One region of the Streptomyces sp. NPDC041814 genome, then DNA from elsewhere that is predicted to be linked to it. Evidence: riboswitches for the same ligand, from Rfam matches in the RefSeq annotation. Region 1 holds a riboswitch; each other region holds the start of a gene.

Region 1 (4,610 bases):
CCAGGACGCTCAGCTCCTCCTGGGTGACGGCGTGCTGGTCCACGACCGCGACGCGCCGGGCCACCGCGCGGCGCCCGACGGCGGGCAGGGGCGCGCCGTCCAGGGTGACGACGCCCGAGTGCGGGGCGAGGACCCCGGCGAGGACGCGCAGCAGCGTGGACTTCCCGGAGCCGTTGGGGCCGATCAGGCCCACGGTGGTGCCGGGCTCCGGCGCGAGGGTCACGCCGTCCAGGAGGAGGCGGCCGCCGGCTTCCCGGCCGACCCGTTCGGCCCGCAGGCCCCGGGTCGTCGGCCCGGTCACGCGGGCCGCCTGGTGCGGTGGAGGACGGCGACGAACGCGGGCACGCCGATCAGGGCGGTGACGACGCCCACCGGGACCTCCTGGGGGTCGAGGACGGTCCGGGCGAGCGTGTCGACCCAGACGAGGAAGACGGCCCCGGCGAGCGCGGTGACCGGCAGCAGCCTGCGGTGGCCCGAGCCGGTGAGGGCACGGGCGGCGTGCGGCAGGACCAGCCCGACGAAGCCGACGGCCCCGGCCGAGCTGACGAGCGCTGCGGTCAGGAGCGCGGTCGTGCAGAGCAGGACGGTCCGGACGCGTGCGACGTTCACGCCGAGGGCGGCGGCCGCGTCCTGCCCGAAGGCGAAGGCGTCGAGCGTACGGGCGTGGCCCAGGCAGATCAGCAGGCTGACGGCGAGGACGGCGGAGCAGACCCAGACATCGGTCCAGCCGACTCCGCCGAGCGAGCCGAGCAGCCAGAACAGCACCCCGCGGGTCTGCTCGGCGTCGGCGGCGGTCATGACGACGAACGAGGTCAGCGCCGAGAACAGCTGCATCGCCGCGACGCCGGAGAGCACGACCCGGTCGGTGGAGCCGCCCAGGGTGTGGCTGAGCAGCATCACCAGGGCGAAGGAGCAGAGGGCCCCGATGAACGCCCCGGCCGGCAGCGTCACGGCTCCCCCGCCGACGCCGAGCACGACGACCAGGACGGCGCCGGTGGACGCGCCGGAGGAGACGCCGAGGACGAAGGGGTCGGCCAGCGGATTGCGCAGCAGCGACTGCATGACGGTCCCGCAGACCGCGAGGCCTGCCCCGCAGACGGCGGCGAGCAGGGTGCGCGGCATGCGCAGGTTCCAGATGATGCCGTCCCGGATCGGGCTGAGCCGGGCCTCGCCGATGCCGAGGTGGGCGGCGACGGCGGACCAGACGTCCACGACGGAGATCCGGGCCGGTCCGACGGTGACGGCGACCGCGACGGACAGGGCGAGCAGCAGGAGGCCGCCGGTCCACAGGAGGCCGCCGCGCAGCCGGGAGCGTGCGGGCGTCGTCTCCGGGTCCTTCTCGCGCGGAGCGGTGAGCCGGGCGGTGGCCGTCACCCCGCGAGTCCGAGGTCGCGCAGCCCGGCGGCCACCAGTTCGACGCCCTCGACCGTGCGGATGGTCGGGTTCATGGCCTGGCCGCTGAGCAGGACGTAGCGCTTGTGGCGTACGGCGTCCATCCTCTTCGTGACGGGGTTGGACTCCAGGAAGGCGATCTTCCCGGCAGCGCTCTCGGCGGTCTGCGACTTGCGGGTGAGGTCGCCGATGACCAGGACGTCCGGGTTGCGGTCGGCGACGGTCTCCCAGTTGATCTGGGGCCATTCGTCGTGCGTGTCGTCGAAGACGTTCTTCAGGCCGAGCTCCCGGGTGATGATGCCCGGCGCCCCGCAGCAGCCCGCCAGGTAGGGGGACTCGGAGTTGGCGAACCAGTACATGACGGAGGTGCCGGATCCGTCGACGCCGTCGGCGGCCTCACGGATACGGTCGCCGAGCCGTTCGACCAGCTTCTCCCCGCGCTCGGGCACGCCGAACACCCGGGCCAGGTCGCGCACTTCGGCGTAGACGCTGTCCATGGTCAGGGCGCCGCTGCGGACGCCGTCGCCGTCCTTGGTGTTGTCCTTGGCTGTGCAGTCGGCGGGCGAGACATAGGTGGGGACGCCCAGCTTCTCGAACTGTTCGCGCGGGGCGACGCCGCCCTTGGCGAGCGTCGACTCGAAGTCGGCCGCGACGAAGTCCGGCTCCTGGTCGAGGACCTTCTCGGACGAGGGCCGGTTGTCGGCGATCCGCTTCACGCCCGCGTTGGCCTTCTCCAGGCCCTTCATCACGGGGTCGGTCCAGGTGGCGGTGGCGGCCATCCGGTCCTGGAGGCCGAGTGAGAGCAGGATCTCCGTGGTGCCCTGGTCGACGGAGACCGCGCGCCGGGGCGGGGCGTCCACGGTGACGGTGCGCCCGCAGTTCCTGAGCGTGACCGGATAGCCGTCCGTCGGGCCGACGGCGTCGGCCTTCCCGGACGGGGACCCTCCGCAGGCCGTCAGCAGCAGGAGGGCGACGGTGAGCAGAGCGGCGGTACGTATGGGCGGCACGGGGCATACCTCGGCGTCTCTGGGCCCATGCGCGGGGCCCGCTGTACGGTCCGCCGCCCGGTCCCGGGCGGCGGTCGCCAGCAGGTCTTCGGACTCGGGTTCGCTCGGACGGGACGCCTTCCCGGGAGACGCCGGGTCTCCCAGTGGCCGTGGCCCCGCCCGTCCCCCTCACCGCTGCGCGTCAGTTCCGGATTCGCACCGGATTCCCTGACTCCCACGAGGAGTTCGACTGGCTCCGGCACGCTACCACGGGCTTACCCGCAGCTCAGCGCCGCGTCCGGCCGGTCAGGGGCGCTGGAGGGCCACCACCGCGTTGTGCCCGCCGAATCCGAAGGAGTGGCTGACGGCCCGGCTGACCGGCCGCACCAGCGGCACCTTCGTGACGCAGTCGATGTCGAACCCGGGCGCGGGCGCGTCCAGGTTGGCGACCGGCGGGACGACCCCCCGCTGGAGGGTGAGGATCGTCAGCCCCGCCTCGATCGCCCCGGCCGCGCCCATGCAGTGCCCGAGCACGCCCTTGGGGGCGGTGACGGGAGGCCGGTGCCGGTACACCCGGCTGATCAGCGCGGCCTCGGCGGCGTCGTTGCGTACGGTCGCGGTGCCGTGCGCGTTGACGTGCTCCACCTCGTCGGCCCGCCAGCCCGCGTCGCGCAGGGCGGCCTCGGCGGCGGCCCGGGCGACCCGCCCGTCGGGGTGCGGGCTGGTGGGGTGGTGGGCGTCCGTGGTGGCGCCGGTGCCGGCGATCAGGGCCCGGGGTTCGGCGCCCCTGGCCTCCGCGTCGGCGGCGCGTTCCAGCACCATGACGGCGGCCCCTTCGCCCATGACGAGTCCGGCGCGGTCGGCGGCGAAGGGCCGGCTAAGCCGGGAGAGGTCGCCGTCCGCGCGGGCGGCCGCGCCGGACCGGGCGAAGCCGGTCATGGCGATCGGGAAGACGGTCGACTCGGTCGCCCCCGCGATGGCCACGTCGCACTGCCCGGTCGCGAGCAGGTCGCGGGCGACGGACAGCGCGGTGACGCCGGACGAACAGGCCGTGCAGGGGGCCATGCTGGGTCCGGTGGCCCGCATCTCGATCGCGATCTCGGCTGCGGGCATGTTGGGGATGGTCAGCAGGACCCCGGCGGGCGACGTGGCCTCCGGGCCCCGCCGCTCCAGCACCAGCGCCTGGTCGGTGAGGTGCGCGGAGCCCCCGCTGCTGGTGCCGACGACGACCGCGACCCGGCTGCCGTCCCAGCCGGCGGGGTCGAGCCCGGCGTCGGCGACGGCCTCCCGGGCGGCCAGGACCGCGAACTTGACGTACCGGCCCATCCGGAAGGCCGTACGGCGGCCGATCTCGGCGTCCAGGTCGATGCCGTCGACCACGCAGGCGAAGTCGATCGCGCACCCGGCGAGCGCGGGGACGGTGCGGGCCGGGCTCACGGCCGCGCACACCCCCTCCCAGGTGGACTCGGTGTCGTTGCCGACCGGGGTGATCATGCCCAGCCCGGTGACGGCGATGGCCGGTGTCCTCATCGGGCGGCGCCCACCGCCGCGTCGAGGTGCGCCGTGAGCTCGGCGAGGGTGGTCCCCCGGGTGAGGGTGCCCGTGTCCAGCTCGACCCCGGTGGCCTCCCGGAGGACGACGGCGAACTCGGCGGCCGCCAGGGAGTCCATGTCCAGGCTGTCCATCGTGGAGTCCGGGAGGATCTCGGCCACGGGCACCTTGAAGGTACGGCTGAGTACGTCGGTGATGCGGGGGTGGATCGTGCTCATGGTCTTCCTTTCCTCATGCCATCCGGGCGGGGCGTCCGGTGCTTGTGCGCACGGCCCCGACGCCGGAACAACTGAGCAGCGTCGCTCCGGTTACGCCCAGCGGCGAACCGATTCACCAACATCCGGCCGGGGCGCCCCGCACCACCGCGCGAGCAGGGCGACGGTCGTCCAGTAGGCGAGGAGGGCGGCCCCCGCCCCGAGCCCTTGTACGGCGCGTGCCGCGCGGCGCGCCCGTGTACCCCTCACCGGCCGGCCGCCCGGTGCCAGTGGGCCTCCGGATCGTCGTACGCCTCGGCGTAACCGGCGCCCGCGATCGGCCAGTCGGCGAGCATCTCCTCGGGGAACGCGAAGGAGTCGGCGAGCTCCGGGAGGTGCGGGGCCACCGCGTCGATGAGCCGTTCGGTGTGGTCCGTCAGCGCCTCCGCCTGACCGGCGCTCAGGTGGCCGGCCGCGAGCAGGTCCC
Region 2 (4,610 bases), on a different contig from region 1:
CGAAGAGATCCGGCTCCTCCTTGCGGACCGTGTCCACGACCTCGAACGCGAAGTTCATGTGCATGGTCTCGTCGCGGAAGACCCAGTTGGTCCCGGTGGCCAGGCCGTGCAGCAGCCCGCGCGAGCGGAACCAGTACACGTACGCGAAGGCGCCGTAGAAGAACAGCCCCTCGATGCACGCCGCGAAGCAGATCAGGTTCAGCAGGAAGCGGCGGCGGTCCGCCTTCGACTCCAGCCGGTCGATCTTCTCCACCGAGTCCATCCACCGGAAGCAGAACTCCGCCTTCTCGCGGATCGAGGGGATGTTCTTCACCGCCGCGAAAGCCGCCGCGCGGTCGTCCGGGTCGGGCAGGTAGGTGTCGAGCAGCGTCAGATAGAACTGGACGTGCACGGCCTCCTCGAACAGCTGCCGCGACAGATACAGCCGGGCCTCGGGGGAGTTGATGTGCTTGTACAGGGTCAGCACCAGGTTGTTCGCGACGATCGAGTCACCCGTCGCGAAGAACGCGACCAGCCGCCCGATCAGGTGCTGCTCGGCGGGCGTCATCCTGGCGAGGTCCGGCACGTCCGAGTGGAGGTCAACCTCCTCCACGTGCCAGGTGTTCTTGATCGCGTCCCGGTAGCGCTCGTAGAAGTCCGGGTAGCGCATGGGCCGCATGGTCAGTTCGAAGCCCGGGTCGAGCAGGTTCTGTTCGGTGGGGGTGGTGCTCATTACTGGCATGCCTCGCAGGACTCGGGGTTTTCCAGGGAGCAGGCGATGGCCTCCGCGTCGGGCGCCTGCGCCTGCTGTACGGGGACGGTCGCGGCGGCCGACGCGGCCCGGGCGATCCGGGTGGCCGGACGCGACCGCAGGTAGTACGTCGTCTTCAGGCCCTGCTTCCAGGCGTACGCGTACATCGAGGAGAGCTTGCCGATCGTCGGCGTCTCCAGGAACAGGTTGAGCGACTGGCTCTGGTCGAGGAACGGCGTACGGGCCGCCGCCATGTCGATCAGGCCGCGCTGCGGGATCTCCCACGCGGTGCGGTACAGCGCCCGCACGTCCGCCGGGATCCACGCGAAGCCCTGCACCGAGCCGTTCGACTCGCGCAGCGCCTCACGCGTCCGCGCGTCCCACACGCCGAGCCGCTTCAGCTCGTCCACCAGGTAGCCGTTGACCTGGAGGAACTCACCGCTCAGGGTCTCCCGCTTGAAGAGGTTGGAGACCTGGGGCTCGATGCACTCGTAGACCCCCGCGATCGAGGCGATCGTCGCGGTCGGGGCGATGGCCAGGAGCAGCGAGTTGCGCATCCCGCTCCTCGCGATCCGGGCCCGCAGGGCATCCCAGCGCTCCGGCCAGTTCAGCTCCACGTCGTAGTGGTCCGGGTGCAGCACCCCGCGCGCGGCCCGGGTCTCGGACCAGGCGGGCAGCGGACCCAGGGGGGTCCCCCCTGCACCGGAGCCTGTCGAAGGTGTTTGGGGGCGCTCCGCGAGGGCGCAGGACGCCTCGTACGCGGCGAGCATGACGCGCTCGGCGATCTTCGTGGAGAGCGCGCGGGCCTCGGGCGAGTCGAAGGGCAGCCGCAGCTGGAAGAAGACGTCCTGGAGGCCCATCGCGCCCAGGCCCACCGGCCGCCAGCGGGCGTTGGACCGGCCGGCCTGCTCGGTCGGGTAGAAGTTGATGTCCACCACGCGGTCGAGGAAGGTCACCGCGGTGCGCACGGTGGCGTCCAGCCGCTCCCAGTCGATCGAGGAGCCCTTGACGAACGCGCCGAGGTTGACCGAACCGAGGTTGCAGACGGCCGTCTCGCCGTCGTCGGTGACCTCCAGGATCTCGGTGCACAGGTTCGAGGAGTGCACGACCCTGCCCGGCTCGGCGGTCTGGTTCGCGGTGCGGTTGGAGGCGTCCTTGAACGTCATCCAGCCCTGACCGGTCTGCGCCAGGGTCCGCATCATCCGGCCGTACAGCTCGCGGGCCGGCATGGTCTTGCGGGCCAGGCCCTTCGCCTCGGCGGCCCGGTACGCGGCGTCGAACGCGTCGCCCCACAGGTCGACCAGCTCCGGCACGTCCGCCGGGGAGAACAGCGACCAGGCGGCGTCCGCGTCGACGCGGCGCATGAACTCGTCCGGGATCCAGTGCGCCAGGTTCAGGTTGTGCGTGCGCCGCTGGTCCTCGCCCGTGTTGTCGCGGAGCTCCAGGAACTCCTCGATGTCCGCGTGCCAGGTCTCCAGGTAGACCGCGGCGGCACCCTTGCGGCGGCCGCCCTGGTTCACGGCGGCCACGGAGGCGTCCAGCGTCTTGAGGAACGGCACGATGCCGTTGGAATGCCCGTTGGTGCCCCGGATCAGCGAGCCCCGGGCGCGGATGCGGGAGTACGAGAGGCCGATGCCGCCCGCGTGCTTCGACAGGCGGGCCACCTGGTGGTAGCGGTCGTAGATCGAGTCCAGCTCGTCCAGCGGCGAGTCGAGCAGGTAGCAGGACGACATCTGCGGGTGGCGGGTGCCGGAGTTGAAGAGCGTCGGCGAGGACGGCAGGTAGTCCAGCCGGCTCATCAGCCCGTACAGCGCCGCGACCTCGTCCAGCGCCCGCTCGGAGGTGTCCTCGGCGAGCCCGGCGGCGACCCGGAGCATGAAGTGCTGGGGGGTCTCGATGACCTGGCGCGTGATCGGGTGGCGCAGCAGGTAGCGGCTGTGCAGGGTACGCAGCCCGAAGTACCCGAAGCGGTCGTCGGCCCCGTCCGCGAGCGACCGCTCGACCAGGGCGTCCAGGGCGGTCGCGTGGAGCGTGACGAACTCGGCGGTCCGGTCCGCGATCAGGCCCTCGCGGTGGCCCACGGCGACCGAGGCGGCGAACGAGGTGGCACCCTGTCCGGCGGCCTCGTCCGCGATGGACCGGGTGAGCAGCCGGGCGGCGAGGCGGGAGTAGGCCGGGTCCTCGGAGATGAGGCCCGCCGCGGCCTCGGTGGCCAGCGAGCGCAGCTCCGCCTCGTCCGACCGGGCGTTGCGGCCGCGCAGCGCGGCGGCGGCGACGCGGCCGGGGTCGGTGTCGGGCAGGTCCGCGGTGAGGTCGGTCAGGGTCCGCAGCAGTGCGGTGCCCGGTCCGTCGCTCGTGGTTCCCGTTGATGCGGCCGCTGAAGCCGGATCGGCTGGCGCGATGGTCACGTGGTGCTCTCCCTCGCTCGGCTCTGGGCCGGCGGGGAGCGGGGGCAGCCGGGCAGGAGGGGCCCGGGCGGGGCGGCACTCCGTGCGGCGTCCACCGGCCCATCCCACGAGGCCCGGACGTCTGGGCATCCGGTTCGGTCGAGCCGGATGCGCCGTCGGCAGGTCCTCGGACTTGTCGGGTGTGCCGAAGCACACCGAAACACCGTTGCGGGACAGTTCCGGATTCACACCGGATTCCCCTGCGGCGACAGCGAGCATGAGCATACATGTGGGGGCCGCCCTGCCGGGCAGCCCCCACATGTTGTGTCGCGTGGCGTCAAGGTGTGCGGTCAGTGACCGCCGGGTGCTCCCGCCGTGGCCGGCGGCAGCTTCTCCTGGACGCCCGGGTCGCCCGCGTCCGCGGTGTAGTCGCCGGGGGAGGTCTCGTCGGTCCCGACGGGGGCCTTGACCGCGTTCAGGACGAAGGTGAGGACGACGACGACCACGACGTTCAGCACGAACGCGGTGAGGCCGATGTAGCCGATCTCGCCGAGGCCCGGGATCTCCTTGGAGGACCCGCCGAAGTGCTTCTGCGTCGGGCTCGCGACCCCGTACGCGGCAGCCGTGCCGTAGATCATGCCGACCGCCCAGCCGGCGATGAGCGCCCAGCGGTGGAACCACCGGGTGAACAGGCCGCCGACCAGGGCCGGCATGGTCTGGAGGATCCAGATCCCGCCCAGCAGCTGGAAGTTGATCGCGACGGTCTTGTCCATGGTGAGGACGAAGGCGAGCGCGCCGACCTTGACCAGCAGCGAGACCAGCTTGGAGACCTTGGTCTCCTGCTCGGGCGTCGCGTCCGGCTTCAGGAAGTCCTTGTAGATGTTGCGCGTGAACAGGTTCGCCGCGGCGATGGACATGATCGCGGCCGGCACCAGGGCGCCGATGCCGATCGCGGCGAAGGCCACCCCGGCGAACCAGTCGGGGAACATGTTCTCGAAGAGCTGCGGGATGGCCAGCTGGCCGTTGTCCACCTTGACGCCGGCGGCGATCGCCATGAAGCCGAGCAGCGCGAGCAGGCCCAGCATCAGCGAATACAGCGGCAGGATCGTGGTGTTGCGGCGGATCACCTCACGGCTGCGGCTGGAGAGCGTCGCCGTGATCGAGTGCGGGTACATGAACAGCGCCAGCGCGGAGCCGAGTGCCAGCGTGGCGTAACCCCAGTGCCCGGCCTCGGGCGGTGCGAGTCCGCCCGCGCCCGCCTTGGTGAACTTGTCCTGGGCGGAGGCGAAGATGTCGTCGAAGCCGCCCAGCTTGATCGGGATGTAGATGATCGCGACGGCGATGACCAGGTAGATCAGCCCGTCCTTGACGAACGCGATCAGCGCGGGCGCCCGCAGCCCCGACGAGTAGGTGTACGCGGCGAGCACCGCGAACGCGATCAGCAGCGGCAGGTCCTTGACGAACCAGTTGGTGTTCTCGCCGCCCCCGACGCC
Region 3 (4,610 bases), on a different contig from region 1:
ACGCGGTACCCGGGTCGATGACGACGGCGACGCGCTTGCTGCCGTCCTTCGCCGGGGTGTCCGCGCAGATCTTCGCGAAGTCGGGGGTGCCGCGCGGCTTGGAGGCGTCCTGGGAGTCGGCGCTCACCGAGAAGCGGAAGCCCTGCACCGACCCGTCCTCGGGCCGGACGAGCGACGGCCCCTGGGTGGCGTACGACCAGCCGCTCGCGGAGCCCTCCCAGAACGACCAGTAGCGGTAGCCCGCCGCCTGCGCCGTGCCCGCGCCGAGCAGCGCCAGGACGGCGCCGACGACCAGGAGCGCGGCGGCTCGTGCGACGCGGCTCACAGCTGCTGGTTCTTGCGGCGGCCGCTGATCAGGAAGCCGGCGCCCGCGCCGACCGCGAGGCCGATGCCGACGAACCACCAGACGCCGCCGATGCCGTCGCCGTCGCCGCTGTCCTTCTTCTCCTCGTCCTCCGTGGCCGTCGGCTCGGGCTTCTTCACGGCGGCCGGTTCGGGGCCGGTGGCGTTCAGCTGGGCGACGAGGTCGGCGCCGCCGAAGTCGTGGACGTCGGCCCCGGTCGCGTGGGCGGCCAGGATCAGCTGGGCGTAGGCGGCGGGGCCGCTCTGCTTCGCCCAGGCGGCGGAGTTCTTCTTCAGCCAGGCGACCGAACCGGCCGCCTTGTCCTTGTGCCCGGCGGCGGACAGGGCGACGACGGCGTCGGCGGTGTTGCCGAAGTCGGGCTGCGGGGCGCTGTCCTCCGCGCCGGGCATCTTCGGCAGGTCCAGGTGGCCGTTCTTCGCGAGGGCGGTCGTGAGGTAGGAGGCGCCGTTCTGCGCGGCCTGCTCCGGTTCGAGCGGGGAGCCCTTGTGGCAGGCGGGGTCCTTCACGGCCGCGTTGTCGGAGACGACCAGGCCCTTGCCGAGCGCGCCGAGGACACCGGCGGCGGTGGCGTCACCGTTGGCGGCGAGCTTGCCGGACTTGTCGGGCTGGTAGGCGAAGGCGCCGCCGTCCTTGCCGCCGCAGGGGATGGAGAACGTCAGCAGCGCGGCGTACGGGGTCCTGCCGCCGTGCGTCGTCACGTCGCCCAGCTTCTCGCCGGCCCGGGCGAGGGTGCCGATCACGATGGACGTGGAGTTCGCGTCGCTCGGGCTGCCGGCGGTGTAGCCCCAGCCGCCGTCCTCGTTCTGGACGGACTTCAGCCAGCTGACCGCGTTCGCGACGGCGTCCTGGTGGCCGCCGATCGCGCGCAGCGCCTGGGCGGCGGCGGCCGTCGCGTTGGTGTCGACCACCGTCTTGTCGGTGCAGGGCGCGGAGGCGTCCGGACGGTACGCGGGGAAGGCTCCGCTGTCGCACTGCTGGCCGGTCAGCCAGTCGACGGCCTTCGTGGCCGGAGTCACACCGGTGGCCTGCTGCGCGAGGAAGGCGAGAGACTGCCGCCACACCCCGTCGTACGTCGGGTCGCCGGTGCCGTAGAGCCCGGAGGGCAGGGCGGCCGAGGGAGAGGGCGACGGCGCGGCGACGGCGGCCGGGGCGGCGGCCGCGCAGAGCGCGGCGGCGGTGACGGCGAGCGCGGTGGCGCTGCGGCGTGCGGTCATGGCGGGCGGTGCCTCTCCTGGGGGCCGGGCACGGCACACACGGCACCAGGCTCCGGCTCCGTATTCCTCGACGGGGCGGGCCGCCGGGGTTCCGGCGGCGTGAGCGGGTCACGACTCGGGCAGGGCATTCCGACTTTCGCCTCGCGGCGGTTTACGGCTGCGGGTCAGTGCCGGATTCGCACCGGCTTCCCCCTGAACGGGCATAGTGACGACGCGGCCAGTCTAGCGGGCGGGGTTTGTCCCCCTCCCCGCCCCTTCCCGAACGGGGCGCCGCCCCGGACCCCGCTGCTCAAGCGCCGCAGGGGCTGAAAACGCCACCGCCTAGACTCGGGCCCGTGAGCAGTGACGACGCCGCCCTCGACGCGCTGGCGGTCCTCGGGGACCCCGTGCGCCGTGGGCTGTACCGACACGTGGCCGCCGCCCAGGGCGACGTCACGCGGGACGCCGCGGCGGACGCGGTCGGGGTGACGCGGGCCGTGGCCGCGTTCCACCTGGACAAGCTCGTGGACGCCGGGCTCCTGGACACCACGTTCCGGCGGCTCTCCGGCCGGACCGGCCCCGGCGCCGGGCGGCCCTCCAAGCTGTACCGGCGGGCGGCCGGCGAGCACGCCGTGTCCGTACCGCCGCGTTCGTACGACACCGTGAGCCAGTTGCTCGCCGAGGTGGTCGAACGCGCCGGGCTCGACAACGAGTTGCAGGCGGCGGCGCGCGCGGCCGGGGAGGCGGCGGGTGCGGCGGACCCCGTCCACACGTTGCGCGAGCGCGGCTACGAGCCGTACTGGGACTGCGGGAAACTCCGCCTCAACAACTGCCCGTTCCACGCGCTGGCCGAGCAATTCCCGGCCCTGGTCTGCGGGATGAACCTCGCCGGCATCGAAGGACTGCTCCCCGAGGGCTGGAAGGCGGCCATGGAGCCGCTGCCCGAAGGCTGTTGCGTCGCGATCGAGGGCCCCGAGGCGGCCGCCGAAGTCTAAAAAAGAATCCGTTGACTTTAGAAGGTTCACCCGGCCATGCTTGGCCCGTGAACGACTTCCACCTTGCCCAGGTCAACGTCGGGCGCATCCTCGCCCCGCTCGACAGCCCCCAGCTCGCCGACTTCGTCGCGCAGCTCACCGAGATCAACGCCCTCGCCGACCGCGCCCCCGGCTTCGTCTGGCGGATGGTGGACGACGGCGGGACCGACGCGACGGGCCTGCGCCCCGAGGACGGGGACCCGCTCCTCCTGTTCAACTGCTCGGTCTGGGAATCGGTCGACGCGCTGAAGGCGTACGTGTACCGCAGCGATCACCTGAGGGTCATGGCCCGCCGCCGCGAGTGGTTCGAGCGACTGGCCGAGCACCACATGGCCCTGTGGTGGGTCCCGGCCGGCCACCGCCCGAGCGTCCAGGAAGCGATGGACCGGGTCGCCCTGCTCCGTGCGAAGGGCGACACCCCCGACGCCTTCACCTTCCGCGCCCCGCACCCGCCGCCCGGCACTCCCTAGAGCATCCGCACATCCGCGTCCGGGAGCTTCGCCCACCAGTGGTGGTAGCGGTTGTAGACCACCCGCTCACGGGCGCCGAGGAACGCGGTCAACGCATCCGCCTCCGCGGCGAGTCCGTCCCAGACGGCGGGCGGCAGCGGACGGAACGCCGTGGCCTCGACCCCCTCGGCCGTCGGCCGCCACACGCCCGCGACGAAGCCGTCCACCAGCAGGGTCGGCAGCACGTCCCCGTTGCGCCGGATCACCAGCGGGCGGTACTCCGGCGGTATCACCCGGTCCCGGTCCGCATAGGCCAGCAGCGTGGAGTCCCACATCGCCATGAGCCTGGACGGGGCCGGTGTGTCGGCGTCCGGCCGGGAGGCGCCCGGGAGGTCGAACAGCACCTCACCGCCCGGCCCCCGAAGCCGCTCCACCTCGTCCGCCAGGGCCGCCAGCTCCGCCCGGACCGGCGCCCGCCCCACCATCGAGAACTGCGCCACGTCCGCGACCGACGCCGGGCCGAACCCGGCCAGGTACCGCAGGATCAGCGTGCGCAGCGCCGCCCGGTCCACCTCCCGGCCCCGGGGTGCGGGGCCCTCGCCCGCCGCGATGAACGTGGCACGCGTGCCGAAGGACCACGGCGGACCGGCCGGGACGTGATGGAGCGGCGCGTAGTTCTTCATGCCCCACCACACCGCGTCCTTGCGCTCCGCCCCGAACCGCTCCGCCAGCCACGCCTGGATCTCCGCCGACGTCCTCGGTGTACGGGCGAACTCCACGACCTCCGCGACCAGCTCCTCGCCGTCGGCCGGGGTGAGCCCGGACGCGGTGAACCGGGAACCCAGCCGCGAGCCGTACAGCACCGGCTGCATCGCCGCCCGGAACGCCGGGTAGTCCTCGGCGTGCACCGCGTGCAGCGTGATCCGCATGAGCGTCGCCTTCACCACCGACCGCTCCGCGAAAGCCGCGTCGAGCGCCTCCGGGGCGAAGCCCGAGAGCCGGTTCCACAGGGCGATGTAGGGCGAGGCCGGCTGCTGGGCCTGGAGCGCGACCACCCGTCGCACTCCCTCGGCCGCGGTCAGCGGCTCACGGGCCAGGAGCAGTTGGCGGCTGAGGGTCGCCCGGTTGAGGGCGCGCGCGGTGATCGTCACGTTCAGGATTCTGCCCGGCGGAGCAGCCGCGCGTCCCGGGAGGACCCCGACAACAGATGCAGCCGCAGAGCCAGTTGGAGTTCCAGCGCCCGGTCCGGCTCGTTCCAGTCGCGGCCCAGCAGCACCTGGACCCGGTCCAGCCGCTGCACCACCGTGTTGACGTGGACGTGCAGCTCGTCCTTGGCCCGGATCAGGCTGCCGCCCGCCCCGAAGTACGCACTCAGCGTCCGCACCAGATGCGTGCCGCGCTGCGCGTCGTACTCCAGCAGCGGCCCCAGCGTCGCCGCCACGAAGCCGTCCACGTCCTGCGCGTTGCCCAGCACCACGCCCAGGAACCCCAGCTCCTCCACGCACGCGCCCTCGCCCGTCCGCCCCAGCACCCGCATCGCCCGCAGACAGCGCGCCGCCTCCGCGTAGGC
Region 4 (4,610 bases), on a different contig from region 1:
GAAGCGGCGGCCCGCGATCCGGGCGACCTCGGTCAGGAACCGGCGGCGGAACGCGTCGCTCTCCAGCGAACCGTGCCAGTGCGTCCCCCACACCGCCCCGGAGCGGCAGCCGTCCAGCGGGGTGCCCCGGCCGTCCGTCAGGAAGGGTTCGCCGCCGCGCACATCGGCGACCCCGTGGTGGATCTCGTAGCCCTCGACGGGCTCACCGAGCGCCACTCCGGACGGCCGGGCCAGGGTCTTCTCGCGCTCGAAGCGGACGCGCACGGGCAGCAGGCCCAGCGCGTCGACCCGGCCGGCGCGCGACTCCACCTCGTCCTCGACGCGCTCGCCCAGGATCTGGTAGCCGCCGCAGATGCCGAGCACCGGCCGCCCCTCGGCGGCGCGCCGCCGCAGCGCCCCGGCGAGCCCGCGCTCGCGCAGCCAGGCGAGCGCCTTCACGGTGCCCCGGGTGCCCGGCACGATGACGAGGTCGGCGTCGGCCAGCTCCTCGGGCCGGTCCACGAAGCGGACGACGACGCCCGGTTCGGCGGCCAGCGCGTCCACATCGGTGAAGTTCGACATCAGCGGGATCGCGCACACGGCGACGCGCAGGACGTCCTCGCCGTGCGGCGGCGCGACCGTCGACTCGCGCACGGTGCCGCGCAGCGACACCCTGAGGCCGTCCTCCTCGTCGATGCCGAGCCCGTGCGCGAAGGGCAGCACCCCGTACGTGGGACGGCCCGTCAGATCGCGCAGCATGTCGAGCCCCGGCTCCAGCAGTGAGACGTCGCCCCGGAACTTGTTGACCAGATATCCCGCGATCAGCTCCTGGTCCTCCGGCGCGAGCAGCGCGGTCGTCCCGAAGAACGAGGCGAACACCCCGCCGCGGTCGATGTCCCCGACCACCATGACCGGGAAGCGCGCGGCCCGGGCGATGCCCATGTTCACGATGTCCGTGCGGCGCAGATTGATCTCGGCGGGCGAGCCCGCGCCCTCGCAGATCACCGCGTCGTACGTGCTCCGCAACTGCTCCAGGCAGTCCGTGACGGTGGACAGCAGGCGCTCCTGCCGCCCGCCGTGGTAGCCGCGGGCGCTCATCTCGCCGACCGGCCGCCCCATCAGGACGACCTGGCTGGAGCGGTCGCCGCCGGGCTTGAGCAGCACCGGGTTCATCAGGGCGGTCGGCTCGACGCGGGCGGCCTGGGCCTGCATCGCCTGGGCCCGGCCGATCTCGGCGCCCTCGCGGGTGACGAAGGAGTTCAGCGACATGTTCTGCGCCTTGAACGGGGCGACCTTCACCCCCCGGCGCACCAGCCAGCGGCAGATGCCCGCCGTGACGACGCTCTTGCCCGCGTCCGATGTGGTCCCGGCGACCAGCAGTCCGCCGCTCATATCGCTCTCCGTCCAGCAGTACGGGATCCGTGAGGTCTCCGGGCCCGGCGCGCGAGGGCCGCCGCGCCCAGCCGGGCGGCCACGGTGACGCCGAGGGCGAGCACGCCCACCCGGCGCGACAGGCGCACGGCGCGCTCGATGTCCCCGGTCTCCACCGCCCGCCCGGCCTCCCCGTTGAGCACGGGCCGGTGCTCGACGCGCCCGCCGTACGCCAGGGTCCCGCCCAGCCGTACGCCGAGCGCCCCGGCGAACGCGGCCTCCACGGGCCCCGCGTTGGGGCTCGGGTGCTTCGCGGCGTCCGCCCGCCAGGCCCGTACCGCCTCCCGGGGACGGCCGCCGGAGGCCACGGCGAGCACGGCGGTGAGCCGGGCGCCGGGCCAGCCCGCGAGGTCGTCGAGCCGGGCAGAGGCCCAGCCGTACCTCAGGTGGCGGGGCGACTTGTGGCCGACCATCGCGTCGAGCGTGTTGGCGGCGCGGAAGCCGACGAGCCCGGGGACACCTGCGAGGGCGCCCCAGACGAGGGCACCGACCACGGCGTCCGAGGTGTTCTCGGCGACGGACTCGACCACGGCCCGCGCGATCCCGGGGCCGTCCAGCGCCCGCGGGTCGCGCCCGCACAGGTGCGGCAGCCGCTCCCGGGCCGACTCGATGTCGCCCGCGGCGAGCGCCCCGCCGATGGCCCGGGCCTCCCGCCCCAGCGACGTACCGCCGACGACGGACCAGGTGGCGGCGGCGGTCAGGGCCACGGACGCGGCGGGGTGGCGGCGCAGGGCGCGGGCGGCGAGCGCGGCGCTCCCGGCGGCGCCCCCGGCGCAGATCAGGGTGTGCAGGGCGCCCCGGCCGCGGTGGTCGCGCCAGAGCCGGTCCTCGACGGCCGCGGCGGCCCGCCCGAAGGCGGCGACCGGGTGCCCCCTGCGAGGGTCACCGAGCAGCAGGTCGCCGATCAGGCCGGCGGTGGCGCCGTACGCGTAGATGCGATCGGCACGCACGGTTCAGCCGGCCGTGCCGGAGTCCGCCGACGAGGGCTGTGGGAAGAGGTGCGCACGGCAGCCGGGCATGGCGATATGTCCTCACTCAGGGTCCGCGCCCTGGTTCGACGTGACGGCGACAGGGAGTCTCCTGGCTTCCGGATCGGCGGATTCCCCCGGTCTTCCAGCCCGCTCGCGCGGGCCGTGACGTGCGGTGGGGGACCGCTCCCCGGTGACAGTGGCGGGACCGCGCCGGATTCGCACCGGCTTCCTCTGCTGTCGCCGTAATGGCTCCGGCAGTCCACCACGCCCCGCGAACGCCCGTCAACTCGCCGTTGACCTGCGACGGCGCGCCGTGGGCGGACGCACATCGGGCCGGACGCGCACGAGGTGCGTCCGGCCCGATGGGGTGGTGAGGCGTCAGGCGACGATCAGATAGATGCCGTACGCGACCGCCGCCGCGCACAGCCCGAAGCAGACGTACGCCCCGGCGCGCGCCAGCAGGACCGATCCGCCCGCCGTACCGCCCTCGGCGGCCGTTTCCGGCTGCCTGGAGAGGCCGACGATGCCGAGCGTGAAGAGGCCCACCAGGGCGACGGTGGCGACGAGGGAGACGCCGAAGACGGTGCCCAGAGCTGCCCAGTCGATGTTCATACGGGGTGTCCTTTACCGGAGTACCGGGGTCTGTCAGACCGTGGCGGGTCGGGCCGGATCGGCGGCGACGGGACCGGCGGGCGCCGGAATGGTGGCGGCGAGGTCGTGCGCCACGGTGGGCGGCGGGCTCACGGCGGCGATGGCCTGGGTGACGACACCCGCGGGCTCGGCCGGGGCCGCGTCCTCGGTGCCGGGTGCGACGTCGCCGTGGCCGACGGGCTTGCGGCGGGAGAGCATCCAGATCGCCCCGGAACCGGCGACCAGGAGGGCCGCGACGACCACGACGCCCCAGGTGCCCTGCTTCGTCAGGAACTCGGCGCCCGCGCCGACCAGGCCGGCGGCCGGCAGGGTCAGGCCCCAGGCGACGAACATCCGGGTGGCGGTGGACCAGCGGACCACACCCCCGGCACGGCCGAGGCCCGCGCCCATCACGGCCCCGGAGCAGGACTGCGTGGTGGAGAGGGAGAAGCCGAGGTGCGAGGAGGCCAGGATGACGGTGGCCGCGCTGGTCTGGGCGGCGAAGCCCTGCGGGGGCTTCAGCTCGGTCAGGCCGCTGCCCATGGTGCGGATGATGCGCCAGCCGCCGAGGTAGGTGCCCATGGCGATGGCGAGACCGGCGCTCACGATCACCCAGACCGGCGGGTTGGAGCCGGGGGAGAGGACGCCGCCGGTGACCAGGGCCAGGGTGATGATGCCCATCGTCTTCTGCGCGTCGTTGGTGCCGTGGGCGAGCGAGACGAGCCCGGCCGAGGCGATCTGCCCCGCCCGGTAGCCCTTGGCGGTCGCCTTCTCCTGGGCGTCGTTGCGGATCTTCCCGCCGATCCGGTACGTGAGGCGGGTGGCCAGGAGCGCGGCGACGCCGGCCACGATCGGTGCGGCGACGGCGGGCAGCAGCACCTTGGTGACGACGGTGCCGCCGTTGACCGACGACCAGCCGGCGGACATCACCGCGGCGCCGATGAGGCCGCCGAACAGTGCGTGGGAGGAGCTGGACGGCAGTCCGACCAGCCAGGTCAGAAGATTCCACAGGATGGCGCCGACGAGCGCCGCGAAGATGACCTCGGTTCTGAGGCCGTCCTCGTTGACGATCCCGCCGGAGATCGTCTTGGCGACCTCCACGGACAGGAACGCGCCGACCAGATTGAGAACGGCGGACATCGCGACCGCCGTCTTGGGTTTGAGGGCGCCGGTCGAGATGGTCGTGGCCATCGCGTTGGCGGTGTCGTGGAAACCGTTCGTGAAATCGAACACTAGAGCTGTCACGATCACTATCGCGAGCAGCAGCGTGATGTGTTCCATTTACCCAGGCAATCGTTCGACGTCATTGGCACGTGGAACGTAGGCAACTTGAGTGAACGGAAGATGAACTGAGCAGGGCGCTGTGGTGACCTCCGCGACGGTGCCCGGGTGGCGCCCGGGGCGGGGCCGGAAAGGATCTTCGTATGAGTGACCGAGAGCACGTCGCGATCGCCCGGGGATGGGAGGCGGTCATGGCCGCGGCCCGCCGCACGGCGGCCGAGGGACTGGTCGTCGGAACCTCCGGAAACGTCTCGCTCCGGGTCGGCGACACGGTGCTGGTCACGCCCAGCGGAGTGCCGTACGACCGGCTGGGCCCCG

The links. Region 1 has a riboswitch for cobalamin ahead of ACZ6C6_RS06630 (ABC transporter substrate-binding protein). Riboswitches for the same ligand answer to the same signal wherever they lie in the genome.
Region 2: it holds a riboswitch for cobalamin, as region 1 does, so the genes downstream of both, ACZ6C6_RS11275 (ribonucleoside-diphosphate reductase subunit alpha) here and ACZ6C6_RS06630 (ABC transporter substrate-binding protein) in region 1, are expected to answer to the same signal.
Region 3: it holds a riboswitch for cobalamin, as region 1 does, so the genes downstream of both, ACZ6C6_RS02815 (prenyltransferase/squalene oxidase repeat-containing protein) here and ACZ6C6_RS06630 (ABC transporter substrate-binding protein) in region 1, are expected to answer to the same signal.
Region 4: it holds a riboswitch for cobalamin, as region 1 does, so the genes downstream of both, ACZ6C6_RS00290 (cobalamin biosynthesis protein) here and ACZ6C6_RS06630 (ABC transporter substrate-binding protein) in region 1, are expected to answer to the same signal.

Annotation. Positions count from the first base shown of each region.
Region 1 is NZ_JBVJAM010000002.1:278,985-283,594, reverse strand. Features, by position in the region: gene ACZ6C6_RS06640 (ABC transporter ATP-binding protein) at 1-301, opposite strand, end outside; gene ACZ6C6_RS06635 (FecCD family ABC transporter permease) at 298-1,374, opposite strand; gene ACZ6C6_RS06630 (ABC transporter substrate-binding protein) at 1,371-2,399, opposite strand; cobalamin riboswitch at 2,462-2,648, opposite strand; gene ACZ6C6_RS06625 (beta-ketoacyl-[acyl-carrier-protein] synthase family protein) at 2,685-3,908, opposite strand; gene ACZ6C6_RS06620 (acyl carrier protein) at 3,905-4,147, opposite strand; gene ACZ6C6_RS06615 (acyl-CoA dehydrogenase family protein) at 4,390-4,610, opposite strand, start outside.
Region 2 is NZ_JBVJAM010000003.1:358,353-362,962, reverse strand. Features, by position in the region: gene ACZ6C6_RS11280 (ribonucleotide-diphosphate reductase subunit beta) at 1-712, opposite strand, end outside; gene ACZ6C6_RS11275 (ribonucleoside-diphosphate reductase subunit alpha) at 712-3,138, opposite strand; cobalamin riboswitch at 3,279-3,402, opposite strand; gene mctP (monocarboxylate uptake permease MctP) at 3,468-4,610, opposite strand, start outside.
Region 3 is NZ_JBVJAM010000001.1:618,668-623,277, reverse strand. Features, by position in the region: gene ACZ6C6_RS02820 (SCO2322 family protein) at 1-325, opposite strand, end outside; gene ACZ6C6_RS02815 (prenyltransferase/squalene oxidase repeat-containing protein) at 322-1,578, opposite strand; cobalamin riboswitch at 1,680-1,815, opposite strand; gene ACZ6C6_RS02810 (helix-turn-helix transcriptional regulator) at 1,914-2,552, shown strand; gene ACZ6C6_RS02805 (DUF3291 domain-containing protein) at 2,600-3,061, shown strand; gene ACZ6C6_RS02800 (winged helix DNA-binding domain-containing protein) at 3,058-4,191, opposite strand; gene ACZ6C6_RS02795 (helix-turn-helix domain-containing protein) at 4,194-4,610, opposite strand, start outside.
Region 4 is NZ_JBVJAM010000001.1:53,113-57,722, reverse strand. Features, by position in the region: gene ACZ6C6_RS00295 (cobyric acid synthase) at 1-1,371, opposite strand, end outside; gene ACZ6C6_RS00290 (cobalamin biosynthesis protein) at 1,368-2,360, opposite strand; cobalamin riboswitch at 2,485-2,612, opposite strand; gene ACZ6C6_RS00285 (hypothetical protein) at 2,760-2,993, opposite strand; gene ACZ6C6_RS00280 (inorganic phosphate transporter) at 3,027-4,292, opposite strand; gene ACZ6C6_RS00275 (class II aldolase/adducin family protein) at 4,436-4,610, shown strand, end outside.